4 regions of the Nonomuraea sp. NPDC050733 genome follow, and region 4 is predicted to be linked to each of the others. Evidence: riboswitches for the same ligand, from Rfam matches in the RefSeq annotation. Region 4 holds a riboswitch; each other region holds the start of a gene.
The links. A riboswitch is a leader RNA that binds a small molecule or an ion and turns the genes downstream of it on or off. The one in region 4 is predicted to bind cyclic di-AMP.
Positions count from the first base shown of each region.

Region 1: another riboswitch for cyclic di-AMP. It lies ahead of AB0H64_RS23250 (C40 family peptidase); the one in region 4 lies ahead of AB0H64_RS04740 (C40 family peptidase).
Region 2: another riboswitch for cyclic di-AMP. It lies ahead of AB0H64_RS11225 (NlpC/P60 family protein); the one in region 4 lies ahead of AB0H64_RS04740 (C40 family peptidase).
Region 3: another riboswitch for cyclic di-AMP. It lies ahead of AB0H64_RS01310 (CHAP domain-containing protein); the one in region 4 lies ahead of AB0H64_RS04740 (C40 family peptidase).

Region 1 covers NZ_JBFAHO010000014.1:151,004-158,351, forward strand. The annotation lists gene AB0H64_RS23235 (alpha/beta fold hydrolase) at 1-747, shown strand, start outside; gene AB0H64_RS23240 (transcriptional regulator) at 781-1,236, shown strand; gene AB0H64_RS23245 (class I SAM-dependent methyltransferase) at 1,246-2,058, shown strand; gene AB0H64_RS23250 (C40 family peptidase) at 2,916-3,443, opposite strand; cyclic di-AMP (ydaO/yuaA leader) riboswitch at 3,517-3,673, opposite strand; gene AB0H64_RS23255 (NlpC/P60 family protein) at 4,124-5,098, opposite strand; gene AB0H64_RS23260 (NYN domain-containing protein) at 5,223-6,545, opposite strand; gene AB0H64_RS23265 (phosphotransferase family protein) at 6,687-7,348, shown strand, end outside.
Region 2 covers NZ_JBFAHO010000004.1:338,059-345,406, reverse strand. The annotation lists gene AB0H64_RS11250 (ATP-dependent Clp protease ATP-binding subunit) at 1-32, opposite strand, end outside; gene AB0H64_RS11245 (Lsr2 family protein) at 822-1,154, opposite strand; gene AB0H64_RS11240 (RDD family protein) at 1,680-2,162, opposite strand; gene AB0H64_RS11235 (RDD family protein) at 2,279-3,562, opposite strand; gene AB0H64_RS11230 (amino-acid N-acetyltransferase) at 3,648-4,217, opposite strand; cyclic di-AMP (ydaO/yuaA leader) riboswitch at 4,484-4,639, shown strand; gene AB0H64_RS11225 (NlpC/P60 family protein) at 4,645-5,685, shown strand; gene AB0H64_RS11220 (LuxR C-terminal-related transcriptional regulator) at 5,702-5,914, opposite strand; gene lysX (bifunctional lysylphosphatidylglycerol synthetase/lysine--tRNA ligase LysX) at 6,255-7,348, opposite strand, start outside.
Region 3 covers NZ_JBFAHO010000001.1:281,364-288,711, forward strand. The annotation lists gene AB0H64_RS01275 (alpha-2,8-polysialyltransferase family protein) at 1-79, shown strand, start outside; gene AB0H64_RS01280 (DUF6716 putative glycosyltransferase) at 176-1,339, opposite strand; gene AB0H64_RS01285 (hypothetical protein) at 1,336-2,280, opposite strand; gene AB0H64_RS01290 (transposase) at 2,430-2,669, opposite strand; gene AB0H64_RS01295 (transposase) at 2,660-3,613, opposite strand; gene AB0H64_RS01300 (aldo/keto reductase) at 3,808-4,623, shown strand; gene AB0H64_RS01305 (Gfo/Idh/MocA family oxidoreductase) at 4,644-5,597, shown strand; cyclic di-AMP (ydaO/yuaA leader) riboswitch at 5,716-5,855, shown strand; gene AB0H64_RS01310 (CHAP domain-containing protein) at 5,869-6,582, shown strand; gene AB0H64_RS01315 (ABC transporter substrate-binding protein) at 6,966-7,348, shown strand, end outside.
Region 4 covers NZ_JBFAHO010000002.1:239,187-246,534, forward strand. The annotation lists gene serA (phosphoglycerate dehydrogenase) at 1-607, shown strand, start outside; gene AB0H64_RS04735 (hypothetical protein) at 927-1,049, shown strand; gene AB0H64_RS04740 (C40 family peptidase) at 1,191-1,892, opposite strand; cyclic di-AMP (ydaO/yuaA leader) riboswitch at 1,894-2,039, opposite strand; gene AB0H64_RS04745 (3-isopropylmalate dehydrogenase) at 2,139-3,185, shown strand; gene AB0H64_RS04750 (branched-chain amino acid aminotransferase) at 3,372-4,469, shown strand; gene AB0H64_RS04755 (thioredoxin domain-containing protein) at 4,633-5,277, shown strand; gene cimA (citramalate synthase) at 5,461-7,038, shown strand; partial or broken gene AB0H64_RS04765 (IS5/IS1182 family transposase) at 7,198-7,302, opposite strand.

The sequences.
Region 1 (7,348 bases), on a different contig from region 4:
CGCACGGTCGGCTCCAGCGAAGGCGAGCCGCGCGGCCTGGACTACCCGCAGCGGCAGGTGGAGGACTTCCGCAGCGCCGTGTCCTACCTGCAGACCCGCCCCGAAGTGCAGCCGGAGCGGATCGGGGTGTGGGGGGTGAGCATCGGCGGCTCGGTGGCGGCCCAGGCCGCAGTGCTCGATCGGCGCATCAAGTGCGTCGTGGTGCAGAGTCCGAGCGTGTGGAACGGCTGGCGGTACCTGGAACGCCTCCTGGGCCGCGCCGGTGTCCACGCGCTGCGCGACCAACTGCAGCAGGACTGGCAGCGGCGCTACGAAGGCGGGCAGAGCGCTCGCGTGCCGCACCTGACGCTGGAGGGCGACAGCGTGAAGGACACCCCGGACATGTCGACCCGCCTGTTTCCTGCCTACCGCAACGAGAAGACGCTCGACTCGGCCGAGCACCTGCTCACCTTCGCCCCGGAGAACCTCATCCACCGGCTCGCGCCGACACCGCTGCTGATGATCGCCAATGGCGGCTGGGACCCGTACCACGTGCTCGAGGAGGCGCAGAGCGCCTTCGCCAAGGCGGGCGAGCCCAAGCGGCTCGCGGTGCTGCCCTACGACGTGCTCGGCCTCTACACCGGCCCGGGCCTGGAAGAGGCGATGGCGCTCGCGATCGACTGGTTCGACCTCTACCTGCGCAGGACCCGGCTCGCGGACATCACCCCGACACCCACCTACGAGTCGGTGGCCGCCATGAAACAGTGAACCGGCGCACGATCAACAACGGAGGACGCGACGATGAGCACTGAGGAACAGCAGGACCGGCTGCTCCGCTGGGTGGAACGGGTGGCGGCCTTCTGCGTCGAGGAGTGGGGGCTGCCGCCCATCACCGGACGCATCCTCGGCTGGCTCATGATCTGCGATCCGGCCGAGCAGTCAGCCGGCCAGATCGCGGACGTGATCCAGGCCAGCCGGGCCTCGCTCACCTCGAACATGCGCTTTCTCACGGCCATCGGCCTGGTCAAGAAGGTGAGAAGGCCCGGGGATCGCGTCTCCTACTACCGCATTGAAGACGACGCCTGGCAGAAGGTCATCCAGCGCAAGCTCGAAAGCCTGAGCGCGTTCGGCGAGATCGCTGACGAAGGGGTCGACATCGCGGGCGGCGAGGGGCACCGCACCGAGCGCATCAAGGCCGCCCACGACTCCCTGACGTGGCTGCAGAACCTCGCGGCCCGTCATCCGCTACGCCGTTAAGGAACCCCCATGCACCGCTGGCAACCCAAGCTCGGGCTGATCCAGGAAACGCTGCTGCTCACTCTTCACGCCAGAGCCCTGGACGCCGGGCAGCCCAGCCCGATCCTCGGCGATACGCTCTCCGCCGACCTGGCCGGCAGAATCGATTACGACTTCGGCAAGCTGAAGGTCAAGCCCAACCTCGTCCTCACCACGGCACTGCGCGCCAAGAAGCTCGACGGCGTCGTCCGCGCCTACATCGCCGCTCATCCCGGATGCGTGGTGCTCGACCTGGGCTGCGGCCTGGACACCAGGATGTTCCGCTGTGATCCCCCGCCCGGCGTCGACTGGTACGACATCGACTTCCCGGAAGTGGTGGACCTGCGATCCGAATGTCTGCCCGGCCGTTCCCACCTGGTCGGAGCCGACCTCACCGGCTCGGACTGGCTCACAGCCGTCCCCGGTGACCGGCCGGCGATGATCGTCGCCGAGGGGCTGCTCCCCTTCATGCCCGGCGACTCCTTCCAGACGATGACCCGCGCGCTGGCCGGCCATTTCCCATCGGGCGAGCTCGCGCTGAACGGCTACACCCGCTTCGCCGCCTGGGCCATGAAGTACCACCCGACCATCAAGGCACTCGGCATCACAGCCGCCCAGGGCTTCGACGACCCACGCGAACCAGAGTCCTGGCACGCCGGCCTCGAACTCATCGAGGAGCAGATCCTCACCCGCGCACCGGAAATAGCCCGGTTCCCGCAACCCCTGCGCGCGCTGACCCGTCTCACCGCCCGCAGCACGGCCTTGTCCCGGCAAGGAGCACGCATTCTCCGCTACCGGTTCTGAGCCCGTGCGGGCGGCGGTGGCGACAAGCGACGTTCCTTCAGGTTGTGGACCCGCCGCCGAAGGCGCTGGGGTGATGGAACGGAAATGTGCGCGAGTGCGCCCGCCCAACGAGATCGCGCGCTATCAGTGACCTGGACGGACGGGCCTGGCGTACGTTGCCGTTCGCGCCCACTCCGACGGCCGGAGCTGCAGGGGGCCGTTACTTGTGCGGCCGCTGCTTCCCGCCGGCTGTTCCCAGCGGCTTGGGTCCGTTCAGCAGCGGTGGAGATGTGCAGGCCGAGGAGCTTGCTGACGACAACGGCGGGCAGCTGCGAGGCGAGGTCCATCAGCGCGGTGCTGCGTCCGGGGCGGCTGTGCGCTCCGACCGTGTTCAGGAGGCGGTTCAGACTCGCAGGATGAATGTGCTTTCCGGCGTACTGGCCGGGGAAGAGCCAGCGGTGGCCGGATTCTCCGAGGACGGCCGGATGGTGGTCCGCGGTGGTCAGCTGGGCATCCTCACCGCGAGCCGGTACGGGGAGATGCCGGCCGGCCTGCGTCGTGACCACCTCGGCAGGACGGCGCTGTTCTACCTTGATGTGTCCTGGGGCGAGACGCTCCGCCGTCACCAGACGCGGCCTCAGCGTTCCCGATTCGGTCCCGACGAGATGCGGCAGTGGTACGTCGAGCGTGACGTGCGGTCGGGCGGTGGAAGCCGCGGTAGCGGGTCCGCGTCTGGGAGGGACGCGGGTGCCCGCGAGAGGGCCCTGAGGGCCGCTGAGCGCCGATCTCGGCTCCGCTGGAGCCAGGGGGCCCCGGGAGTTCCTCCCAGAGCGCGCGAAGACCCCGTCCCCAACCCGGGACGGGGTCTTCGTGCGTGCTCACAGGCCGGGACGTACCGCCCCCACGAACGACGACTTGCGCCATCCGCTGATCTTCTCGACGCGTACCGTCAGACCTGTCCGCGGCGAATGGACCATCTTGCCGTGGCCGACGTACATGCCCACGTGACCGAGCCCCCGGAAGAACATCAGGTCACCCGGCTGGAGGTTCTTCCAGGAGACCTTCTTCTTGACGCGTGCGAACTGGCTGTTCGTCACGCGGGGAATGCTCACGCCGGCCTTCTTCCAGGCGTACTGGACGAGACCGGAGCAGTCGAACGCGCCAGGGCCGGTGCCGCCGTAACGGTACGGGTCACCGATCTGCGCCTTGGCGACGGCGACGGCCGTACGGGCCTTCGCCTGCTGCCGGACGGCCTTGGAGGCCTTCGCCGTCTTGCCCGCGGCCGGCTTCACCGGCGCGGCGGCCGTGCCCGCCGAAGCCGTGGAAGGACCGGCCGTGGTGCTCGTCGTCCCTGCCGCCTGGGCCGCCGGAGCATGGAGGACCAGACCTCCGGCCGTCACGGTCATGGTGAGAGCGACGCCGCTCAGGGCGATTCGGGACAGACGGGGGTTGTGCGAGTGGGTAGACAGGATTTCTCCTTGGATCTTCCACGAACGCCTACCGGGTTAGCTGACGGATTCGGGCCTGGAAGTCGCCCTACGGCGCGTTACGCGCCGATTCACCCCTGATCCCGCTCGGGATCGCTGGGTCCCCGGCTCCGTGCCTCCTGGCTGCACGGACTCGGCAGGCCACCACCGCAACAAGTACGGATATCTACGGCGGCGACCGATGGATTGCTATCTCGTCCACATCGGTGGGACCGATGTTGGTTCGCGGCGCCATGGCTTGTTCGCCGCGACGCCAGAAGTTACGCCGAGAAGTCATGGCACGGCAAAGCACAGGTCAAGCTGTAAAGATCGCCATAAGGTGTCAGTAAGGTGACGACGCCCAGCTAGCCACCATGATTCGTTACGTAAATGTGACTCTGCTCACACTTGACGAATCAGGCGCCTGTCAGGACTCTTTCGTCACATTTGTCAGGTTTGTCCCCGGCATGACGGCAGGCCACGTGGCCATGAGCGGTCACTGATCGCTTCACTTCTTTACTGGCGTTCCCGTCACGAGAGGCGCGCGCGGCCGCTACACTGCCTCGCCACAGCGGGGCAGCGCCGTCGGTTCAGGGGTGAGGGACCCGCCGCGTGGCGCGCTACGGGCGGATGGCGCCGACGAGGGCGCCGCCGTACGAGGAGAGGGTGGCGACCTTGACGACGTCGCCCGTCTGCGGCGCGTGAACGATCTGGCCGTTGCCCGCGTAGATGCTTACGTGACCGAGTCCCGAGCTGAAGATGAGGTCCCCGGGCTGGAGCGCGTTCAGCGCCACCCTGCGCGAGGCACCCCACGCCCACTGCTGCCAGGTGGTGCGCGGCAGCGAGACGCCGGCCGCGCGCCACGACGCCTGCGTCAGCCCCGAGCAGTCCCAGCCGCCGGGGCCCGTGCCGCCGAACACGTACGGCTTGCCCACCTGCGAGTACGCGAACCTGAGCACGGCCGCCGCGTTGCCCGAGGCCGAACCGGTGTACTTGATGCCGGTGCTGTTCGGGTCGCCCGCCCGGTAGGCGCCGAGCCGGTCGAGGAGCTTCTTCTGCTGGGCGATGAGCTTGAGGACCTCGGCGCGTTCCTTGCGGACCGCGTCGCGCTCCTTGTCGGCGGCGGCCAGGGCCTCCTCGGCCTTGTCACGCTCGGCCTTGAGGCCGCGGTTCTCCCGGTCGAAGGCGGTGAGCTTGTCAGCGCGCTCGCGGGTCACCTGATCGGCCAGGGCGAGGCCGCCCAGGGTGTTCATGGGATCGTCGGAGCCGATCACGCCGGGCATGGAGGTGACGTCGCTGCCCAGCTTGTAGCTGTTGACGGCCATCGAGATCACCTGCTGGCGCAGGTCGGCCACGGTCGCGAGCTTGCGCTTGTAGCTATCGTTGAGCTTGGTGTAGGCGGACTGGGCCTTCTTGTGGTTCTCGGTCGCCGTGTTGTAGCGGTCGACGACCTTGTCGGCCTTGTCGTTGAGCTTGGCGAGCTTGGCCTTGGCCTGCTTGATCGTGGGCTTCGGCGCGGCCTGGGCTCCACCTGTCGGCGAAAGCAGCAGCCCGATCGCGAGACACGCGACCATCGGCACCCGGCCCAGACTCACAGCGTCGCCTCCAAGGGATCATACCTGGGGCGAAATAGTACAGAAGTTATGGCGTTGATCTCACCTAAACGCCAGATTCCTTATACCGTCGCTTTGCCATCCGGCGCTATGCCCGGACCGTGGCCTACGCGCGGCCCAGCCTGCGCAGAAGCAGTCCCGACGGTACGGGGCGGGCGCCCATCCTGCGGACGGATTCGGCCACCTCGCGGTCGGAGGACACCACGGCGATGGCCCGGCCGGGCGGCTCGGCGCGGACGAGCTGGCGGATGAGGTCGTCGGCGATCTCCCCCGGTGCGCTGAACAGCACGCGCACCCCGCGCGGCGCCACCACCTGGACCGGCGCGTTCAGCTCGGCCCCGTCGAAGACCACGGTTACCTCGACGCGGGTCTGCGCGACGAGCCCGCCGAGCCCGGTCATGAGCCGGTTGCGCTGGTCGGCCAGCGTGAGGGTGCCGTAGCCGGCCTTGGTCACGTTGTAGCCGTCGATGATCAGGTGCACCTGGGGCAGCCCGAGGAGCTGGTCGAGGAGCTGCGGGTCGTCGTCGGCCAGCGCGCGGGCCGGCACGCCGCGCACGCTGGGGCGCTCGCCGGTGACGGCCGCGACCGAGTCGGCGGGCCTGCTGATCATGGTGGGCAGGGCCAGCTCCCTGCGCAGCCCGGCGGAGGCGTCCTGGAGGGCGTCCAGCAGCACCCGGATACGCGCGTCCTCGATGCTGCGGCCCTCGCGGGCGGCCCGGCGCGAGGCTTCGAGCTGTTTCTCGGCGTCGGCCAGCCGCTCGCGCAACCGCCGCAGCTCGGCCTCTCCCGCGCTGCCCGCCGCCGAGGCCGCCGACCGCGCCTCCTCGGCGACCTGCTCCATCTCCTCGGCGCGCCGCTGCGCCTCCCTGGACTTCTCGCGGGCCTCGTGGAGGCGGCGGCGCAGGTCGGAGTTCTCCGTGCGGGCGGCCTTGAGCTGCTCGCGCAGCCGGTCGGTCTCCTCCTTGGCGGCGGTCTTCTGGGCGGCGAGCTGCTCGCGCAGCCGGGACACGACCTCCTCGCGCTCGGACCCCTCGGCGGCCACGGCGGACCGTTCGAGGTCGGCGCGGGCCGCCTCGACCATGTCGGCCCAGCCGGGCGGGCGGGTGAGGTAGGCGGCGGCCGCCACGAGCACGGGGTCGGCGGCGGGCGGCACCTGGCCGTCCGCCAGCGAGGCGACCAGCTCCGGCCAGCCCGCCGCGACCGACTCGGCGACCAGCTCGCGGAACTCCTTGTCGTTCTCCAGCTGCGCGGCGATGGGGGCGCTGCCCAGGCGGGCGCGCTTGCGCGGGTCGAACTTGGCGATGCCCCGCAACGGCGGCGGCACGGACGCAGCGGGCATCGAGCCGAGAACCTGGGCTGCCAGGTCGACGACGTTCAGCCGCACCGGCTCGGGAAGCGGGCGAGACAGGCCTTCACCCGCTGAGCTCATCCCACTGTCCCTTCGTGACATGCCCTTTCAGACAAGGGTACGGCTGCCCCGTACCTGACCGTAACGCTCGCCCCACGTAGACAAGCGCTTGCTAGGGGTATACCACTGGTGCGGGACCGGAACTCACCCGAGGAGGCCGCCGTGCCGGAGGAGATGCGGACGTCCACCCGTGACCTGGGCCGGCTCCGCGAGCGGATGGCATCCTGGCTGGCCGGCCGCACCGGCGGCCCGGTGGACGTGTCGGAGCTGTCGCGGCCCGCGGCCAACGGCATGTCCAGCGAGACGGTCTTCTTCACCGCCTCCTGGCCGGGCCGGCGGCGCGCACGGTGTGTGGCCCGGCTGGCGCCGGCGGCCGAGGCGGTGCCCGTCTTCCCCTGTTATGACCTGGGGGCCCAGTTCGAGGTGATGCGGCTGGCCCGGGACCGGGCCGGGATCCCGGTGCCGAGGGCGCTGTGGTGCGAGCCGGACCCGGGGCCGCTGGGCACGCCGTTCTTCGTCATGGAGCGGGAGGACGGCGACGTGCCGCCGGACGTCATGCCGTACACGTTCGAGGGCTGGCTGCTCGACGCGCCGCCGGGCCGGCGGCGCGCCCTCCAGGACGCGACGGTACGACTCCTCGCCGCGCTGCACGACGCGCCGTTCACCCGTGAGGACCTCTCGGTCCTGTCCCCCACCGGCGCACGGCGCTCGTACGGCGACGAGCGGGCCGCGGGCGGCAGGAGGAACGGCGGGCTGCGAGCCCACGTGGACGCGCAGCGCGCCTACTACGCGTGGGCGCACGCTGACCACCCGATCCCGCTGCT
Region 2 (7,348 bases), on a different contig from region 4:
CGCCTCGCTCGGTCGGTGAACCTCTCGAACATCTCGTCGCTCCTCACAGAGCGGTCAGTCAGGCCGGTTTAGTCCGGTCCCGTCATCCCGCATGCTAGCCCTGGCTCGGCGAACCGTGCCCACTGCCGCTGACACGCTCTATAGCAGAGACGTTCCCCGAGAGCAGGGCGTTCACCCTCTATCCAACTACCGTTCGGGGGTGACATGTTCCCGATACGCCGCAAGCGAACGATGTTTAGGGGGCTCGGGGAAGCGACTCCAATTCGCCGCTCCTGCAGGGGATGGATCCGCGTGGACGGTCGTCCGATCACCTTGTCATCGGACGCCGCCGGACGCCGTGTGGTAACCGGCCCGGGAGTGGCGCCCGCCCGCACATGACGTGAGCCGTGTCCGAAACCCCTGCGTCAACATCCTACGTGCCGCGTCAAAGGGCGGCCAATCGTTCATGAACGGGCCCGCCTGCGGTGAAATCCATGGTCTGGTCAGCCCGGTTACCAGTGGCCTGGAGACCGCCCGCCGGGCCTGTCACCAGGCGGCCGGGCCGGCGGGCCGGATTTGCGCGGGAGGACGGCCCGTCGGATGGGACGGGCCACGGCGAAGAAACAGCGTCCGGAGAGCGCCCGGGCAAAAGGGCTTGCGCCTGCGGCATTCGGCGACGGGAAGGAGAACGGGCGTCAGGCCCCAAATACCGGCTCACCCGGCGATACCAAGATCCATAAGGGCGCCAGACGTCCAGTATTTGAGAGGCGCATAAATGATCATGCGCTTATGGCGTTCGCCGGGGTCCTGGGCGAGCGCCATAAGCGCATGGTCCGCGTCGCTCAGTGGGCCCGCTCGTACTGCTCGACGACGGTGGAGGCGATACGGCCACGCTCACTGACCGGCAGGCCATGGGCCTTCGCCCACTGACGGATCTCCGAGCTCTTCTCGCGGCTCATCGCCCGCTGGCCGCCGCGCCCGCGCCGCCGCGTCGACACGGCGCCTGACCGGCGAGCGTGCTGAACGAAAGGCGAGAGGGCGTCCCGGAGCTTCTTGGCGTTCAGGTCGCTGAGGTCAATCTCATAGGAGGAGCCGTCAATGGCGAAGCTGACCGTCTCATTGGCCTCGCCCCCATCGAGGTCATCGATGAGAATCTCCTGGATCTGCTTGGCCATCTACGCAATCCTTTCCCGGAGCATTGTTTCATTCGCTGGCCCAAACATATACCCGGAAAGGCGCTAAGACAATTCAGCGGTGCGGAGATTCGGCTGACTGGCCGCTCAGCGTGGATCAGTTGCCGTTCTCGGCCTCATCCGGCCGGTTTGACCTGCGCCCGGCCGCCTCCCACCGCACCAACTTCACGACGCCAAAGATGAAGGCGCCGCCGACCACCACCGGGGGGATGAGCGCCGACAATACGTCTGTAACGGCTTGCATTCGTCCTCGCCTCCACAGCGGACGGGGGTTTCAGAGGGCTCCCTTTATGCACCACGGGCGCGGGAGCATGAGCGGGCCTCATGCCGCTCTAGGTCAACAGGCATCCGCTCACGACCATAGCGGCACGCGAGCGCTCCACGCCTGACAGGACCACCGACATCGGGCCGCCCTGGTTGCCCCATAGCCTAATGCCAGTCTCTCCAGGCTCCTTACCGGATCAAGCGAAAATTTTGCTGAATGGCATCGCCGCAGGTACGCATGCCTCAACGAAGATCTTTGACGACGAGCGTTCCGGCCAGTCGGTCATGCGGCCCACGCTGCAGTGGCTTGTCGATCAAGATGAGCATCCCCACGGCGAACACGTAGATTCCGCCCAGCAGATTGACCAGCGGAATACCCATCAGCATGACCGGGCCGGGATACACCAGGGCACGTTTCAGCAGTGCCGCCCGAGGAAGGCCGGGCGGCGCCACCCGAATCTTCATGATCGCTTTGCCGAACGTGCGGCCGGCGCCGGAAAGAGCCGCCCACTCATAGGCGGTATATCCCAGCCCGGCCAGGAACCAGGCCGCCGCCCCGGGCGGGCGACCGGCCGTCGCCTCGGACACGCCGACAGTTCGGAAGGCGGCCCATAGGACGATGAACAGAATGTAATAGAACACCCCGAACACGAGGCCCTCAATGAGGCGCGCGGCAAGTCGTTCCCACCATTCAGCGGGCGTCCCGCCCGGCCGCGTACCCGCCATAACCCACCTCGGCTCGGCGCCGAACCCGTGGCTTCATATTGGCACGGCCCGGCTGCGCACGTACCCGGGTACAAAACAGAGGCCGGCACGGAGCCGGCCTCTGCTGCTGTTGGCGATTACTTGATCTTGACCACCACGGTGCCGGCCACCTTGTCGGCGAACGTCTGCTGCAGCGGCTTGTCCCAGAGCTGCGACGCGCCGTTGACGGCCACCAGGAGCCAGCCGATGAACGACGCGAGCGGAACGAAGGCCAGGATCGCGAAGGCGTAGCCGCCCCACGTCACGCCGGCCCGCTTGAGCGCGACGTCGGTGGGCAGGCCGGCCGACGGCACGGGGCCGCCGACAGGAGCGATCTTGATGCCCATGACCATCTTGCCGAGGGTCTGGGCCCTCATCTTGGTCATGAGGAGCTCGTAGCCGACGTACAGGGCGGTCAGGACAATGCCGACCAGGACCCCGACCATCGTCCCGCTGAACATGCCGGACGAGCTGCCGCTGGACCAGTCGTAGGTGGCCACGAAGATCGCCGTGAAGATCCCCGAGATGATCAGGCCGATCACGAAGAAGATCACCCAGTCGATGAGCCGGGCCACCAGCCGCTGCCACCACTCCGCGAGCGGCGCCGGGGCGCCCGGAGGCTGCACGCCCACCGGCTGACCGTATCCCGGCTGACCGTAGCCGGGCTGGCCGTACTGCTGCCCCGGGCCGTAGCCCTGCTGCGGCTGACCGTACGCCGGCTCACCGTAACCGGGCTGGCCGTAGCCCTGCTGACCGTAGCCCTGCTGGGGCTGGCCGTAGCCGGGCTGCGACTGGCCCTGGGGCCCGTAGCCCTGCTGCGGCTGGCCGTAGCCGGGCTGCGAAGGCGGCTGCTGGCCGTACTGCTGCTGGCCGGGCTGGCTGTAGCCCTGCTGCTGGTAGCCCTGCTGCGGCGGGGGCGCGTAGCCGGGCTGGCCGTACTGCTGGCCCGAGGGCGGCTGCTGGCCGTACTGCTGCTGCCCGTAGTCGGGCTGCGAGGGCTGCTGCTGGCCGTACTGCTGCTGGCCGGGCTGCCCATAGCCCTGCTGGGGCTGGCCGTAGCCCTGCTGGGGCTGGCCGTAGCCGGGCTGCGACTGACCCTGGGGTCCGTAGCCCTGCTGCTGCTGCCCGTAACCGGGCTGGGACTGGCCCTGCTGCCCGTAGCCCTGCTGGCCGTACTGCTGCTGGCCGGGCTGGCCGGGCTGGCCGTAGCCCTGCTGTTGGTAGCCGGGCTGGCCGTAGTCCTCGGCGCGGTAACCCACCACCGTCGCGTCGGGGTCGGCCTCACCGTGGGGGCGGTTGGGAGTGTGTTGTCCGTACTCGGGATTCCCGGCAGCGTTCTCGCCGGATTCGTCCTGTGGATACGGCGGCTGTCCGGTGCTCACCGTGTCACCTCGCTTCGAGAGTGCATGTAGCACATGTCAGGACACATGCCTGTGCTGCCCAACGTATCGACATAGGTATCAACAATCACCTTTCTCGGCGGTCAAGGTCGGCGTCACCGGATGTCAGATGGAGCAGCATGCGGGTGTTGCCCAGGGTGTTGGGCTTGACGTGCTCAAGGTCGAGGAACTCCGCCACACCCTCGTCGTACGAGGCCAGCAGCTCGGCGTAGACCTCCGGGGAGACCGGGGTGCCCTGGATCGGCCGGAACCCGTGGCGGGCGAAGAAGTCGACCTCGAACGTCAGGCAGAACACCCGGCTGAGCCCGAGATCCCGCGCCGTGCGGATCAGCGTGGAGACGATGCGATGGCCGATGCCCAGCCCGCGGAAGGCCGGGTCCACGGCGACCGTGCGGATCTCGGCCAGATCCTCCCAGAGCACATGGAGGGCGCCGCAGCCGACGACCTGGCCGCCGCGCTCGGCGACCCAGAACTCCTGCACGTCCTCGTACAGGGTGACCGTGGCCTTCTCCAGGAGGCGAGGACCGGCACCGGCGTAGGTGTCGACCAGGCGCCTGATCGTCCTGACATCCGACGTGCGGGCGCGGCGCACCACGAGCTCGGTGTCAGTCACGGTGACTTCGGCGACCTGTTCCATGGGCATCCAGAGTACAGATCCCATTACGGCTCGTACCAAAATCCGCCCTGCCTACGGCATCCGACATGTCACTTCCGTGCACTCCCCTCGGGCAACGTACTGCTCAAGCCATGGCAAAGTAGGCATAAAGACGGACCGGCATCGGGTGACGCGTCGTCCACTCGTGACCCTTCGGTAGCGATACCTCTACAGAGTTGGCAGTTCTGGTTGAGCACGAACCCGAGGTGCACTAATGTCCAGCGACGATGTCACCCGCGCGACCCCCGCGCGGAGACGCGCCCAATCCCCGCAGGGGGAGCCGGGGACCCGCCGGTGGCGAGCTCTCAGTGCCACCACATGGGGTGAATCCGAGCATCACGCTCGGTAGGGCTGCTCCGGCCCGAACCCGTCAGCTAACCCGGTAGGCGTCGAAGAGAGGAGCTGGTCGGTGGAGCGCACGCGCCGTCGCGAAAGGACGAGAGCGGGCCTGGATGCCCGCCCTCCGAAACAGGCGCTCCTGCGCCGTTTCGCCGTCCTGAGCGCCGCCGTCGTGGCGCTGGCGTTCGCGGTCCCGGCCGGGCCCGCCGCCGCCGACCCCGAGCCCTCCCTGAAGGAGCTGTCCAAGCGGGTCGAGGCGATGCACACCGAGATCGAGACCCTCAGCGAGCAGTACAACGGCTCGCGGGAGAAGCTCAAGACCGCCCGCAAGACCGCCGAGCAGGCCAAGAAGGTCCTGGCGACCAGCCAGGCCGACCTCGACGCCAAGCGCGCCAGGACGAGGCTGCTGGCCCAGCAGGAGTACATGACCGGCGGCTTCAGCCGCGCCATCGCCCTGATGGACGACGGCGACCCCAGCGCGTTCCTCAACCGGGCCGCCACCACCTACGCGCTGGCGCAGGAGTCCGGCGACGAGGTCAACCAGGTCGTCAAGGCCATGGAGACGGCCAAGCAGGCCCAGTCCGAGGCGAAGGCCCACATCGACGAGGTGGAGAAGCTCGTCACCGACCTCGACACGAAGCGCGACAAGATCGTGAAGCTGGTCGCCAAGGTGGAGAGCAACCTGTTCAGGCGGGCGATCGGCGAGGCGGGCCGTCCGGGCACGCCGGCCGTCCGCGTCGCCCTGCCGATCTCGGGCGCCGGCAAGGCCGCCGAGGCGGCCAGGTGGGCGCTCACCCAGCAGCTCAAGCCGTACGTCTGGGGTGCCGAGGGGCCGAGCTCGTACGACTGCTCCGGCCTCGTCATGGCCGCCTACCAGCGGGTCGGCATCTCGCTGCCCCACTACACCGGCAGCCAGTGGACCGCCGGCCGGCACATCTCCAAGGAGGAGCTGCGGCCGGGCGACCTGGTCTTCTTCTACAGCGACCTGCACCACGTCGGCATCTACATCGGCGGCGGCATGATGGTCCACGCGCCGCGCACGGGGGACGTCGTCAGGGTGACGTCCCTGGCCCGCAGGCCGTTCGTGGGCGCCGTCCGCGTCGCCGACTGAGACTTTCGCGGGCCGCTCAGATGAGCTGCCGGCGGGCGGCCCAGGCCACGGCCTCGATGGCCGTGGCGACCCCGATGCGGTCGCAGATGCCGCGCAGCCGGCGGCGCACGGTGCGCCCGCTGATGTCGAGGCGCCTGCCCACCCGATCGACGGTGACTCCCCTGGCAAGCTCCGCCAGCAAGGCTAGATCGGCGTGGCTAAGCTCAACCTGATCGGTGAGCACATCCATCGGGAGCCCTCCCCCCAACAGCAGTCTCGGAGTCGTCGTCGGCCCGTGCAAAGCTGTTCGCTCCGCAGACGTTAAACGCATACGGGAAAGGCCGTCAAGCGCGATAACCGTGGCACTTGACGGCCGTCATTGACTTGATCCGTCGTATATGGGGGACTCGGCGGATGTCGGCACTTCGGGGCACGCTGCGCGATCACAGCGGCCCTTACAGGCCCTCACCGGGAATCTTGACGCGGGCGCCCGCCGGCGCATTTAGTCCGGCACGATCCCGCAATTGCGCATGACCCGTTCTCAGGGCCCTTGGCCGTGCCGCCACGGGTGCGGCGGCACGGCCCGGGGCTCAGTGGGTCGGCTTGACGAGCGGGAAGAGGATCGTCTCGCGGATGTTCTTGCCGGTGAACGCCATGATCATCCGGTCGATGCCGGCGCCCATGCCGCCGGTGGGCGGCATCGCGTACTCCAGGGCCTGCAGGAAGTCCTCGTCGAGCTGCATGGCCTCCGGGTCGCCGCCCGCCGCCAGCAGCGACTGCTCGACCAGGCGGCGGCGCTGCTCGATCGGGTCGATCAACTCGGAGTAGGCGGTGCCCAGCTCCGTGCCGAACCCGATGAGGTCCCACTTCTCCGTCAGCAGCGGGTTGTCGCGGTGCTGGCGGGTCAGCGGCGAGGTCTCCAGCGGGTAGTCCATGACGAACGTCGGCTGGATGAGCGTGTGCTCCACGAGCGCCTCGAACAGCTCCTGGACCAGCTTGCCCGGACCCCACTTGGGGTCGTGGTGGACGTCGTGCTTGTCCGCCAGGTCGCGCAGGCGCTCGATCGGCGTCTCGGTGGTGATCTCCTCGCCCACCGCCTCCGACACGGTGCCGTACAGCGTGACGCGCGGCCACTCGGGGATGCCCAGGTCCACCTCGACGCCGTCGTGCACGACCACCGAGGTGCCCAGCGCCGCGACCACGGCCTTCTGGTACATCCGCTGGGTCAGGTCGGCCATGTCGTTGTAGTCGAGGTACGTGCCGTACGCCTCGAGCATGGTGAACTCGGGGTTGTGCGTGGAGTCCGCGCCCTCGTTGCGGAAGTTGCGGTTGATCTCGAAGACCTTCTCGATGCCGCCGACGACGAGCCGCTTGAGGTAGAGCTCGATCGCGATGCGAAGGTAGAGCTCCATGTCGTAGGCGTTGATGTGGGTCTTGAACGGCCGGGCCGTCGCGCCGCCGTGGATCGGCTGGAGCATGGGCGTCTCGACCTCGAGGTAGCCCTCCTCGTGCCAGAAGTCGCGCACCGCGCGCACGGTGGCACTGCGGATGCGGGCCATCTCCCGCGCCTCGTCGTTGACGATGAGGTCGACGTAGCGCTGGCGGACCCGCGCCTCCGGGTCGGTGAGGCCGATGTGCTTCTCCGGGAGCGGGCGCAGGCACTTGGAGGTGATCTGCCAGCTCT
Region 3 (7,348 bases), on a different contig from region 4:
GCGGCTGGAGACGCTCGGGCTGACCGGCCGGCCCACGGCCCTGGCCCGCCTGCGCCGCAAGCTCACCACCGCCCGCTGAACGCCCGCTGACGCACGCGCCCGCCCGGCGACGCACAACGGCCGCCGTCCCCTGACGCACGCGCCCGCCGCCCGCTGATGCGGCGGCGTGGGGGGCCTACCGCCGTCCGCTGACGTAGCGGCGAACGCGGCGCCGGGCGCGGTAGCCGTAGCGCAGCACGGCCGGCGGCACCTCCAGCCGGAGCCGGGCGCGGCGGCGGGCCGCGGCGTGCTCCGGCCCGTCCAGCAGCGACCGCGCCGGCAGCTCCCGGCCCGCCGCCGCCGCGGCCAGCAGGCCCGTCCAGTCGTCCAGCCCCGCCGGGTGGAAGTAGTTGGCCGCGCACCACTCGGGGTCGGCGGCCCGGAAGTCGCCCTCCGCGAGCTGGTCCAGCGTCCCGAGCAGCCCGCTCCCCTCGAACACCAGGTTGATCATCTCGGCGCTCACCCCGAAGTCGGAGAGCACCAGCGACGGCACCCCCTGGGCGACCGCCTCCAGCGCGGCCGTCGAGCTGACCGTGACGAACCCGGCCGCACGCTCCAGGTGCTCGTGCATGGGCCCGGCCGCGAAGGACAGCCGCCCCGGCTCGCCCATCTCGCGCCACAGCCGCTGATAGTGGTGGCGCTCGCGGTGCGTCTGCCGCTCGCCTTCCAATGCCCGCAGCTTCACCACCACGTCCAGGTCGGGCCGCCGCTCGGCCAGCCGCGCCAGCGCGGCCAGCACCCGCTCCCGCTCCGCCCGTTCCCGCGGCACCTTGGCCTGGGTGGCGAACACCACCCGGTTCCCCCCGCCCGCGGCCCGGCCGGGGCGCAGGAACGGCAGCCGGGCCAGCCCGATCGCCCCTCCCCCGCCGAGCCGCGCCGCGATCTCCCCGAACTCGGCCACCTCGCGCCGGCTGTGCAGCACGAACAAGTCGCAGCCGCTGCGGAAGAGCCACGCCTTCTCGGTGGCGGGCACGGAGATGCCGGGCAGCCCGGTCGCGAACGCGGGCCGGGGCCGCAGCCCGCTCAGCACCTCGGCGACCAGCACGTCCACGACCGGGCCGGTGCAGGCGACGAGGATCACGTCCGGCCGGCCGCGCTCCGCCTCGCGCCGCAGGGCGCGGGCCGACAGCACGGGCGGCGCGGGCCGCCCGCCCACCGCCGCGGCGATCTGCTGCGGCGAGGGCGCGATCGGCGTGCGCACCACCACGAGATCCGTCTCGCAGCCGGTCGGCAGGTCGCCGAGCAGGCAGGCCGCCCACTTCAGGTACGAGTCGGAGTCGGCGACCGCCAGCACTCTCACCCGGTCACTCCTGTCAGATGCGATCGCAGGGCGGGGGCCGCCCCGCTGGTCCACCAGTCGTCCGGCACGGCCACCGGCTCCACCGCGACTCCGCGCGGGCCGAGCAGGACCCGCAGGGAGGCGATGGCGGTCGAGGGCAGGCTGAGCACCCGCTGCCCGGCGCCCAGGCCGCGCAGCGTCAGCTCGGCCGGAGCGCCGCCGTCGTGCACGGTGATGCCGGGCCGTTCCCGGATGAGCGCCACGTCCACGGGGTCCTCGCGCCGGTGCGGGTAGTAGGCGAGCGGCTCCTCGCCGGCCAGGTCGGTCAGCCAGCGCAGGTAGCGGTCGCGGCGCACCAGGCCGTTGCGCACCAGGGACGTGCCGAGCACCACGGTGCGCTCGGCCGGTCCGGGCTCGGTGGGCGGCTGGGAGCGCAGCCAGGCGAAGTCATGGCGTACGAGGTCGAACCCGGCGTCGCGGACCGACTGTTCGAGCTCCTCGGTGACCGGCAGGGCGGTGAAGACGGTCACCCGGCCGGCGCGCAGCCTGAGCGCGGCGGCCAGCCCCAGCACGGCGCGCAGCCGTCCCGGCTGGGCGCGGGCCCGCAGCAGCGGACGGTACGGACCCGCCGCCAGCAGCTCCAGCAGCCGGAGCGTGGCCAGCCCGTCGTCCACGACGACCAGCCGGCCGGGACGGGAGGTGAGCCAGCGCAGCTGCACCTTGCCGGAGAAGGCGTCGCCGGCGGCGTTCATCCGCCGCGGCAGCTCCTCGGACGGCTCGGCCAGCTCCAGGCCCTCGGGCAGCGACAGGCGGCGCAGCTCGCGGCGGGTGGCCTTCAGCGCGCGCTGCCCGGCGCGGGGCACGACGTCGGTGGCGGGGCCGAGCAGGCCGGCGTGGTGCGCCTCGACGGCGCAGAGCATCTGGAGGGGTGACTCCACCCAGGCCGACGCCCGCTCCGCCACCCCTGCTCTCCCCACTCCGGGCTGATGCCGGCTTCGCTCCGGGTCGTCTGCGACCGCACGACGCGCTCACCGTAATCCGGCCCCCTGACGGCTCGGGGAACGCCGCATGAACAGTGACTCCTCCGCTCCCTGAAGGGACCGGCTTCTCGCTAAGCCGCTTCCGCGGCGTCGCGAAGGGCAAGCCCTGCCCTGAGGATGTTGACGGCCGCGTTCACGTCGGCGTGTGCGGCATGCCCGCACGCCGTACATCGGAACACAGCTTGGCTGACGCGGTTCTCCTTCGCGCAATGCCCACATGCGGCGCATGCGCGGGAGGTGTTGGCGGGGTTGACCGCGATCAGTGTGCGACCGGCGCTTTCAGCCTTGTGCGACAGGATCGTCAGCAACACCCCCAACCCGCGTCCAAGATGCTGCGGTTCAGGCCCGACTTGGCCGCGACATTACGGCCGGGGGCGTCGAGCGTGCCGGACGCCGAGCGGGTCATGGCGGCGATCCGCAGATCCTCGTGCACGATCACGTCATAGGCGCGGACCAGAGCGAGCGCGGTCTTGTGCGCGCCGTCCAGGCGCTGACGCCGCATCGTGGCATACAGCGCGGCCACGCGGGCCACGACCTTGCGGCGGCGTCCGCTCCCCCGCTGTGTCCGGGCCGGAGCCCGCTGCGCCGCCGCCAGTCGTCGGGCGGAGGAGGCCAGGTTGCGCGCGTTGGCCACATGGGCGCCGTCGGAGGTCGTCACCAGCCAGGCCACACCGAGGTCCACGCCGGCGACCGCTCCCGTGGAGGGGAGCGACTCCGCCGGCACATCGTCACACGACATGATCAGGAACCAGCGGGCACCCTCCCGCTTCACGCTGATCGTCTTCACCCGGCCCCGTATCGGGCGGTGCTGGTGGACGCGTACATGCCCGATCCCTTGCAGGCGGGCGAATGCCGCCGAAGGGTGCTCGGGCTGGGAATCCCACCGGCAGCCGTCGCCGTCCTTGGGCCAGGTCACCGTGTCGAACCGACCGCGCCCCTTGAACCGCGGGAACCCTGGCGTGCGCCCGGCTCTGACACGGGCGAAGAACGTCTTGAAGGCGTTGTCCAACCGGCGCAGAGTGGCCTGCTGGGAGGAGAACGACCACCGGCCCTGCCCCTCCGCGTCATCGGCGCGAATGTGCTTCAGATCCGCCGACTGATCACCGTACCGGACGCTCACGCCCGCCTTGCGGTAGGCCGTACGCCGATGCTCCAACGCGCCGTTGTACAACTGGCGGTGGTCCTCGAGGCACGCCACCAGCGCGATCTGCTGACGAACGGTCGGCCGCAGCAGGAACTTGTACGTCCTGCGCACGGCCATCACCCCCGCCCGGCACTCGCGCTGCCGGCGCGGTCGGCCAGTCTCACGATCATCATGACAGCACCACTCGCCCTCTTGCCGTGGAGAGCAGAAAACCCATGGTGAGATCGGAGGGCGAACCAGTCGCTGACGCCATTGCCCCCGACCCTGTGCAGGCGATGGTGTCCACCTTGGTTCTAATGGAGGCCATGAATTCGCTCAATCTCACCAGTGACGGCGTCTCGATCCCCCAGCTCGGGTTCGGCGTCTGGCAAGTACCCGCCGACGAGGCCGAGCGGGCCGTGACGACCGCTTTGGAGGCCGGTTACCGGCACGTCGACACCGCCAGGATCTACGGCAACGAGGAGGGCGTGGGCCGGGCGGTGCGCGCCTCCGGTCTGCCGCGCGAGGAGGTGTTCGTCACCACGAAGCTGTGGAACGACGACCACCACCGCGCCGAGCGGGCCCTGGACGAGAGCCTGGCGCGGCTCGGCCTGGACCACGTCGACCTCTATCTCATCCACTGGCCCGTGCTGAAGCAGGACGCCTACGTGGGTGCCTGGCGGGCGTTGGAGAAGGCGCACCGCGACGGGCGGGCCCGGGCCATCGGTGTGTCCAACTTCACGGTGGAGGCGCTCACCCGGCTCATGGACGAGACCGGGGTCACGCCGTCGATCAACCAGATCGAGCTGCACCCGTGGCTCCAGCAGCACGAACTGCGGGCCTTCCACGAGGCCAACGGCATCCTCACCGAGGCGTGGAGCCCGCTCGGCCAGGGCCGGGGCCTGCTGGAGGAGCCGGCGTTCCAGACGCTGGCCGCCAAGCACGGGCGCACCCCGGCGCAGGTCGTGCTGCGCTGGCACATCCAGCTCGGCAACGTGACGATCCCCAAGTCGGTCACGCCCTCCCGCATCCGGGAGAACATCGACGTGTTCGACTTCGTCCTGGACGACGAGGACCTGGCGGCTATCGGGGCACTCAACGCCAATCGCCGCCTTGGGCCCGATCCCGCCACATTTGGGTAAAAAAGCTATGATCCCTCGCCATGAGGGATCTCGCATGGGGCATCGCGGCGACAGGCGGTATCGCACGGACCGTGGGCGCGGTCATCGCCGCGGAGCCCGGCATGCGGGTGGCGGCCGTCGGCTCGCGTGACCTGGACCGCGCCGACGCGCTGGCCGCGGAGCTCGGCGCCGAGTCGGCGTACGGCTCCTACGCGGAGCTGTGCGCCGACCCGGCCGTCGACGCCGTGTACGTGGCCACGCCCCACGCCCAGCACCTGGCGGTGGCCGAGGCGGCCATCGCGGCGGGCAAGGCCGTGCTGTGCGAGAAGCCGCTGGCCGCCTCGCTCGCCGACGCCGAGCGCATGGTGCGCCTGGCCCGCGAGGCCGGGGTCTTCCTGATGGAAGCGATGTGGATGCGGTTCAACCCGCTCATCCGGCGGGTGGCCGCCGACCCGCGCTTCGGCGAGATCCGCTCGGTGCAGGCCAGTTTTGGCTTCGCTTTGCCGTTCGATCCGGCGCACCGGCTGTGGGCTCCGGAGCTGGGTGGCGGGGCCCTGCTCGACCTCGGGATCTACCCGTTCGGGCTGGCCCAGCTGCTGCTCGGGGCGCCGTCGGAGGTGCGGATGACGGGCTGCCTGGCGCCGTCGGGCGTGGACGCGGAGGCGGGCGGCGTGCTGGTCTATCCCGGCGGGAGGCGGGCGCTGGTGGAGTCCTCGCTGCTCGCCTCGTTCCCCAACAGCGCGTACGTGGTGGGCACGGGGATGCGGGCCGAGATCCAGGCGCCGTTCTGGGCCCCGAACCGGGTCGTGCTCAGCGGAGCGTCGATGGCGACGGAGGTCCACGACCTCGACCCGGCCGACAACGGATACGCGGGTGAGCTGCGCGAGGTACGGGACGCCCTGGCCGAGGGACGGACCGAAAGCGAGATCATGCCACTGGACGAAAGCCTTGCCATGATGGGGCTTCTGGAGGAGGCACGCTCCCAGCTCTCCTAGCTGGGCATTTATCCACTTGTAATCCTCTTGCCGGATGTATTACCTTAAATCCTGTTCGTCGGCTTACGTCCGGTTTGCCCGTTCGTTGCCGGCCTATCGCACAGATCATCACAGGACCCCCCTGTGACCGCTGAATCCGCCTGAGCGCGGAACCGGGGACCCACTTCTCTTGGGGTGAATCGGCACTTCCTTGTGCCGTAGGGCAGCTTCCACGCCCGAACCCGTCAGCTAACCCGGTAAGCGGCATGGAAGCAAGGAGCATCCCTTCTCGATGGCCAAGCACCGTCTCCTCCGTGCCCTCACGCCCGGAACGATCCGCGCCACCCTCGGCGCGACCATCATCGCCTCGGCCGCCTTCGGCGCCGTCGCGCCGGCCAACGCGGACACCCCCGAGCACGTGGGGCCGGCATCCAACTCGTCCACCAGCCAGAGCGTCAACAGCCAGGCCGCCAACAGCCAAGCCGCGTCCGGCTCGCAGTACGGCCGGGTCAACGTGACCGCGCAGAAGGTCCTCGACGTGGCCCGCGCGCAGGTCGGCACCTCCGAGAACGCCTACGGCGGCGGCACCAAGTTCCAGCAGTGGTACGCGAAGTCGCAGCGCGCGCTGGAGACCGTCAAGCGTGACGGCGGCTCGCCGCAGGCCTACCTCAACGCCGCCTGGTGCTCGATGTTCGTCTCCTGGGTCGGCGAGCAGACCGGCGCCCGCCCGCAGGTCGGCTGGGACGCCTACACCGTCGCCCACGCCCGCTGGTTCGCCCAGAACCACCGCTGGGGCAGCGCGCCCAAGCCCGGCGCCGTCGTCTTCTTCTCCTGGAGCGGCAGCAAGAGCCTGGACGACATCAACCACGTCGGGTTCGTCGTCAAGGACAACGGCAACGGCACGATCTCCACGATCGAGGGCAACACCGGCAACGGCCGCGTCGAGCAGCGCGTCCGGCCGACCTCCCAGGTCGTCGGCTACGGCTACCCGAACTACGCCGGCTGACCCGGTCCCCCTACCACTCCCCCACCTCTCCCCAGAGGGAGCGAGCGCGCGCCTTCCCCCGGCGCGCGCTCGCTCGCGTTCCGGGCAGGTCTCTCGTACGCCTGACACCCCTCGTCCCGCCCCGGCCTTCAGCGGGTTGTCCGTTCCTGTGGCGTTAACGGGACAGATGGTATGGGAGCGCTCCCAGCGACCTTTTCGCGCTGTTTGCGGCCTTGAATCCGCTTTCACGGCGCCAAATCCGGCCTGAGGTAACGGTTGCGTTGCGGGCCGTTGACGGCCCCCACGCCATGAGGGCACTCTTTGTGGGAGCGCTCCCAAGACCTTCCCATCGCGGCCTCACGTCGCGATGCACCTCCCACATTCACCACCCAGAGGGGTTCCGAATGAAGAACCACAAGCGCTTCGTCGTGACCGGAGCCGCGATGACGGCGCTGCTGGCCATCGCGGCGTGCAGCAGCGGCGGTGGCGGCGCCACCCCGGCGGGCTCGCAGAGCAGCGCGGCGGCGGAGCCGGTCACGATCAACGTGCACACCTTCGGCGGCGGCGAGAACTTCGGCTACGACGAGGCCGTCAAGAAGTGGAACGCCGAGCACCCGAACATCCAGATCAAGTACACGAACCTCACCGACCGGTTCGAGGACGTGTACCTGCCGCAGCTCCTCCAGCGTCTCCAGGCGGGGGCAGGCGCAGGAGACGTGGTCGGCATCGACGAGGGCGCGATGGGCCTCATGGCGGCCCGTCCGCAGTTCTTCGCCGACCTCGGCCA
Region 4 (7,348 bases):
GCTCGCCGAGAAGCTCGGCCGCGTCTTCACCGCCCTGGCGGGCGAGGTGGCCACCAAGCTCGACGTCGAGGTGCGCGGCGAGATCGCCTCGCAGGACGTGCGGGTGCTGGAGCTGGCCGCGCTCAAGGGCGTCTTCACCGACGTGGTCGAGGACTCCGTGACGTACGTCAACGCGCCGCTGCTCGCCAAGGACCGCGGTGTCACGGTGGAGCTGGTGACCAGCTCCGAGAGCCCCGACTGGCGCAACGTCATCACCGTGCGTGGCGTGCTGGCCGACGGCCGGCAGGTCTCCGTGTCCGGCACGCTGTCCGGCCCGCGGCAGATCACGAAGATCGTCGAGGTCAACGGCTACGAGATGGAGATCGAGCCGACCGAGCACCTGTCGTTCTTCACCTACACCGACCGGCCCGGCGTGGTCGGCGTCGTCGGCCGACTCCTCGGCGAGCACGGCGTCAACATCGCCTCGATGCAGGTGGCCCGGGACGTCAAGGGCGGCAAGGCGCTCATCGCGCTGACCGTCGACACGGCCATCCCGGCCGACGTGGTCGAGCAGATCGTCGCCGAGATCGGCGCGGACAGCGGCCGCTCGGTCGACCTCGACGGCTGACGGGCCGTCCCCCTCCCGAAGACCGCCGCCGGACAGCATCTGTCCGGCGGCGGTCGTTTTTGTCTCACGATGCGAGATATTAGGACGTCCAAGGAGACAGCCCGGAGGCCGGAAGGTACATTGCTAGCAATGCGCCAGGTTCTCGTACTCATTACCTGCCGCGGCGGGGCCTGTTAGGGCAGGCCGGCGACCCGCCGCGGTGTGGCGTCGCGTCGGCCGTCAGCCCCATCGCCTGGTCCGTGTCCCCGTGCTGCGAGCTCATGCTCGGCCGGGATCCGACTTCCGTCTGTACGACGCCCTGCGAAATGAGATGAACCACATGTATGAGATGTACTCCTGGAACGGCGCCGAGGAGCGCGACGACGAGGCGGCCGAGGCCGTCCAGACCGCGCTGGACCGCCGCGACAACGGCGGGGCCCCGCAGGCCGCCGACCAGCGCTGACCTCCCCCCGCTCCTCCTGCACGCGGCCGGCCCGCCGCTGACCCACGCCTGATCCCCGTCATGCCGGTGAGCCGGGCGCGACCGTCGGCCGCGTCCGGCCCACCGGCAGTGGGTCACGGGACAGGTGTCACCGAACGGGTGTCACAGGATGGTGGCCGCGGGGATGTTGGCCGGTGCGGGAGCCTTGCGCTCGGCCTTCATGGCGGCCCACGCCTTGACGCCCTTGGGGTCGGGGCGGACGGCGCCGACGAAGGAGGTGCGGCGCCAGGCCGACAGGCGCTCCACCTTGACCACGTCACCCGTGTGCGGGGAGTGGACCATGTACCCGGGCTTGGAGATCATCCCGACGTGCCCGAGGTTGTGGAAGAAGACGAGGTCGCCAGGCTTGAGGTTCTTCCAGGAGATCTTCCGGGAGAACGCCTGGTACTGCTGTGCGGCGGTGCGGGGGAGCTGGATGCCGGCGTGCTGGTAGGCCTTCAACGTCAGGCCGGAGCAGTCGTAGCCCTTGCGGGTGGTGCCGCCCCACACGTACGGGGTGCCGCGTTTGTCGAGGGCGAACTTGAGTGCCTGTTTCCAGGCGGGGAGAGAGGTCTTCTTGTCGCGGGCGGCTTGGACGTCCGCCGCGGTCAACGTGACGATGGGCGAGGTCAGGCGGGCCGTCGTGGTCTCCTCCTTGGCGCTGCCCGGCAGCGAGGAGGACGCGTTCTGGAACGTTCCAGAGGAGGTGGGGGGAAGGGGGGTGCTTTGCCGCGACGGCTGGGAGGAGGCGAGGGAGGCGCTGGCCGGGGCGGCGAGCACGACCCCTGCGGTCGCGACGGCGGCGAGCATGGCGATGCGAGACACGAAGGTCCTTCCATACGGCCTACCGGGTTAGCTGACGGGCTCGGGCCTGGAAGTGGCCCTACGGCGGTGACCTGCCGATTCGCCCCAAAAAGGGGAATGGGTCCCCGGCTCCACGCAGCTGCTGCGCGGATTCGGCTCGATGGACTCTAACGAAACGGTCAAACGACCGCAATACCTGGCAAAACGGATAGTCCGCTAGGTGAGATGGTGTGTTCGGCAGCCGAGACGAGCCGGTAGGGTACGGCCATGGATTCGCGCGACATTCGCCTGGCAGTGATCCCTGGGGACGGCATCGGCACCGAGGTCGTGACCGAAGGGCTCAAGGTGCTCGAAGCCGTCGGCACGAAGATCGAGGCCACCCACTACGACCTCGGCGCCGCCCGCTACCACCGCACGGGCGAGACCCTGCCCGACTCCGTCCTGGAGGAGCTGCGCGGCTACGACGCGATCCTGCTCGGCGCCGTCGGCGACCCCAGCGTGCCGCCGGGCATCCTGGAGCGCGACCTGCTGCTGCGCCTGCGCTTCGTCTTCGACCACTACGTCAACCTGCGCCCGGTCAAGCTCTACCCGGGAGTGGAGACGCCGCTGGCCGGCGCCGGCGCCGAGGACATCGACATGATCGTCATCCGCGAGGGCACCGAGGGCCTGTACGCGGGCACGGGCGGCGTGATGCGCGGCGGCACCCCGCACGAGATCGCCACCCAGGAGTCGCTCAACACCGCCCACGGTGTGGAGCGCGTGGTGCGTTACGCTTTCGCCAAGGCGCAGTCAAGGCCGCGCAAGAAGCTCACGCTCATCCACAAGACCAACGTGCTGACCTATGCCGGAGACCTCTGGCAGCGCACGGTCAACCGGGTGGCCGAGGAGTTCCCCGAGGTCACGACCGACTACAGTCACATCGACGCGGCCTCCATGTTCTTCGTCACGCAGCCCGAGCGGTTCGACGTGATCGTCACCGACAACCTCTTCGGCGACATCATCACCGACCTCGGCGCGGCGATCGCGGGCGGCATCGGCCTGGCCGCCAGTGGCAACATCAACCCCGACCGCACCGCGCCCAGCATGTTCGAGCCGGTCCACGGCAGCGCGCCCGACATCGCGGGCCAGGGCAAGGCCGACCCGACCGCGACGATCCTGTCCGTCGCCATGCTCCTCGACCACCTCGGCCTGCACGCCGAGGCCGCCAAGGTGGAGCAGGCCGTCGCCGACGACATCATCGAGCGGGTGAGCGGCGGGGCGAGCCGGACGACCAGCGAGATCGGCGACGCCATCACCGCGCGAGTATCGGGCTAGGGCCGCCCCAGCTCCGTAAGCGCCTGGCGGTCCGAACCGGACCCACCAGGCGCTTTTCGCATGTTCAGGGTCATACCATCCCAGTGACCCCTTGCCATCCCAAATAGCGAGACAATAGGAAGTACGTGGACTGCCGGCGCGCAGTGCCGCCGACATCACCGAGTCGTAGAGAGAAGGACCATCGTCATGACCATCGCTCAGAAGCTCAGCTTCGACGTGCAGCTATCCGACCACGCTCGCACCGCGGCGGAGCGCGAGCAGGTACTGGCGAGTCCGGGCTTCGGGCAAACCTTCACCGATCACATGATCTCCATCGAGTACACCGAGGGCGAGGGCTGGCACGACGCGCGGCTCCAGCCGTACGGGCCGCTCACGCTCGACCCGGCCACGGCGGTCTTCCACTACGCGCAGGAGCTGTTCGAGGGGCTGAAGGCGTACCGGCAGATCAACGGCTCGGTCGTGACGTTCCGCCCGTACGCCAACGCGGCCCGCTTCAACCAGTCGGCGGTGCGCATGGCGATGCCGGAGCTGCCCGAGGAGACGTTCGTCGAGTCGCTGGAGCAACTCGTGCAGGCCGACCGCGAGTGGGTGCCGACCACTGAGGGGCACAGCCTCTACCTGCGGCCCTTCATCATCGCCACCCAGGTCGGGCTGGGCGTCAACTACCCGTCGCGCACCTACAGGTACATGGTGATCGCCTCGCCGGCGGCCTCGTACTTCACCGGCGGCGTCAAGCCCGTCTCGGTGTGGCTGTCCACCGAGTACACCCGCGCGGCCCCCGGCGGCACCGGCTTCGCCAAGTGCGGCGGCAACTACGCCGCCGCGTTCGTCGCCCAGCGCCAGGCCGTGGAGAACGGCTGCGACCAGGTGGTGTGGCTCGACGCGGCCCAGCACGCGTACGTCGAGGAGATGGGCGGGATGAACCTGTTCTTCGTCATCGGCGGCAAGCTCGTCACTCCCTCCCTGACCGGCACCCTGCTCCCCGGCATCACCCGCGACTCGATCCTCGCGCTGGCCGACGACCTCGGCCTGGAGGCCGAGGAGCGCCTGGTCAGCGTCGAGGAGTGGCAGGAGGGGTGCGCGTCGGGCGAGGTCAGCGAGGTGTTCGCCTGCGGCACGGCGGCGGTCGTCACGCCGGTCGGCTCCGTCAAGGGCGCCGACCGCTCCTGGACGGTCGCCGACGGCACCCCCGGCCCCGTCACCATGCGGGTGCGCGAGGAGCTGCTCGGCATCCAGTACGGCGCCCGCCCCGACCTGCACGGCTGGATCCACAAGGTCCTCTAGCCCCCGCTCCCCATGTCTCCCCGTGTCTCCTCGTAGCGGCTCGACGCGGCCCGCCTCCCCGGCGGGCCGCGTCGCTGTGTAGCGGTCTCCCGGGATGCCCGATTCGCGGCGTTCACAGGTGATTCCGGTAAGGTCACCGCGACCGGATCGAGGGACGGGACGAATGACGAAGAGGGTGGCGGCCGTGGTGGCCGCCTTGGCGGTGCTGGCCGCGCTCGTGGTGTTCCAGACGAGGGGCGGCGACGGGCCGTCGCCGGGTGTGCGGCTGCTGCGGCAGGCCGACGGCAGCATGGTGCTGGCCGACACCAGTGCCACGGCGCCGGTGCTGGACCTGTACGAGGACTTCGACTGCCCGGTCTGCAAGGAGCTGCACGCCCGGGTGGACGCCACGATGCGGCGCCTGGCGGCCGAGGGCAAGGTCAAGGTCGTCTACCACCCGATCACGATCTTCCAGGACGAGCCGATGCGCTCGAACTCCATCCGGGCCGCCGCCGCGGCACGCTGCGTGCCCGAGGCCAGCTGGCTGGCCTTCCGCGACGAGCTGTACGGCATGCAGCCCGCCCCGCACGGCGAGGCCTCCGGCTTCACGCTGGAGGAGCTGGTCAAGGCCGCCCGCCAGGCCGGCGCGTCGGTGGACCAGTGCGTCACCTCCCAGACGTACGCCGAGGACCACCTGAAGCAGAGCGCCAGGATCCGTCTCGAGGGCACGCCCACGGTCGTGCTCGACGGGCGGATGCTCGGTGACGAGGCGTTCGACCCCAGGGCCCTGGAGACGGCCATCACCGGAGGCTCGGGCGTCACCGTGTGACTCCCTGTGTCCACAAGGTGAGATCGATGTGCCGAATGGTGAGTCCGTATGGCAGACTCCTAGGCACCATGTTCTACGGTCTGCTCATTATCGGCAGGCGCGCTGGCTGACGCAGGGACCGAGCCAGCGCGCAGACCTCTCACGCCCGTGAGGGGTCTTTTTGTTTTCCAGGGAGACGACACCATGGCCGACGACCGCTTCCACGTCTATGACACGACGCTGCGTGACGGCGCACAGCAGGAGGGGCTCAACCTCACCGTTGCCGACAAGCTCGCCGTCGCGCGCCATCTGGACGGGCTGGGCGTCGGCTTCATCGAAGGGGGATGGCCGGGCGCCAACCCCAAGGACACGGAATTCTTCAGGCGGGCCCAGACCGAGCTCGACCTGAAGCACGCGCAGCTCACCGCGTTCGGCGCGACCCGCCGGGCCGGTGTGAAGGCAGCCGACGACCCACTGGTGGCCGCACTGCGCGAATCCGGAGCGCCGGTGGTGACCCTTGTCGCCAAGAGTCACGACCGGCACGTGGATCTGGCCCTCCGCACGACCCTTGAGGAGAACCTCGCGATGATCCGCGACACGGTCTCCCATCTTCGCGCGGAGGGCCAGAGGGTCTTCCTCGACGCCGAGCACTTCTTCGACGGCTACCGGTCCAACCCCGCCTACGCGCTGGAGGTCCTCAGGACCGCCGCCGAGGCCGGCGCCGACGTCGTCGCCCTGTGCGACACCAACGGCGGCATGCTCCCCGACGAGCTGGCCGACATCGTCCACGCGGCCTCGCAGACCGGCGCCCGCGTCGGCATCCACTGCCACGACGACACCGGCTGCGCCGTCGCCAACACCCTGGCCGCCGTCCAGGCCGGCGCCACCCACGTGCAGGGCTGCGCCAACGGCTACGGCGAGCGCTCCGGCAACGCCAACCTGTTCACCGTGGTCGCCAACCTCCAGCTCAAGCGCGGCTTCGACCTCGTGCCGCCGCAGGCGCTGGCCGACATGACGCGCATCGCCCACGCCATCACCGAGGTCACCAACGTGACCCCCAACTCCCACGCCCCGTACGTCGGGACGTCGGCGTTCGCGCACAAGGCCGGCCTGCACGCCAGCGCCATCAAGGTCGACCCCAACCTCTACCAGCACATCGACCCCGCCCAGGTGGGCAACGACATGCGGATGCTGGTCTCCGACATGGCGGGGCGCGCCTCGGTCGAGCTGAAGGGCCGCGAGCTGGGCTACGAGCTCACCCCCGAGCACACGAAGTCCCTGGTCGAGCGGGTCAAGGATTTGGAGTCGCAGGGCTTCACGTTCGAGGCGGCCGACGCCTCCTTCGAGCTGCTGCTGCGCGACACCGTCCAGGGCGGGCGGCACCGCCACTTCGAGGTCGAGTCGTGGCGGGTCATCGTCGAGCGCACCAAGGGCGGCGACCTGGTCAGCGAGGCCACGGTCAAGCTGCACGCCAAGGGCGAGCGGATGGTCGCCACCGGCGAGGGCAACGGCCCCGTCAACGCGCTCGACCGGGCCGTGCGGCTCGGGCTGGAGAAGCTCTACCCGGAGCTGGCCAGGCTGGAGCTCATCGACTACAAGGTCCGCATCCTGGAGGGCACCCACGGCACGGGCGCCATCACCCGCGTGCTCATCACCTCCAGCGACGACACGGCCGAGTGGGCCACGGTCGGCGTCGCCGAGAACATCATCGACGCCTCCTGGCAGGCACTGGAGCAGGCCGTCACCTACAGCCTCCTCCGCGCGGGCCACGAGACCTCCTAGAAGCAGCCTCCAGGGGAATCCACCCGGCTGAGCGCATGCTCCCCGGGGAAACGCGCGGTCCTTCGCAGGGGGCGCTTCGCGCCATGGGGCTCCGGGCAGCCCCCTGTGATCGTGCTTGGCCATTTGGGCGATGGCCAAAAGGCATGGAGTGAGCACTTTTCATCCTGAGCACCGGCCTTCTTCGATGAGCTGCAGGACGAGGATGGCTTGCACGATCGTGGTGGCGCGGTGCGGGCAGCAGCGCACCCGGGTCAGGATCTTCCAAGCAGCCGCGCGGGAACGTACGACGGCGGGAGTATCGCGTACCGTC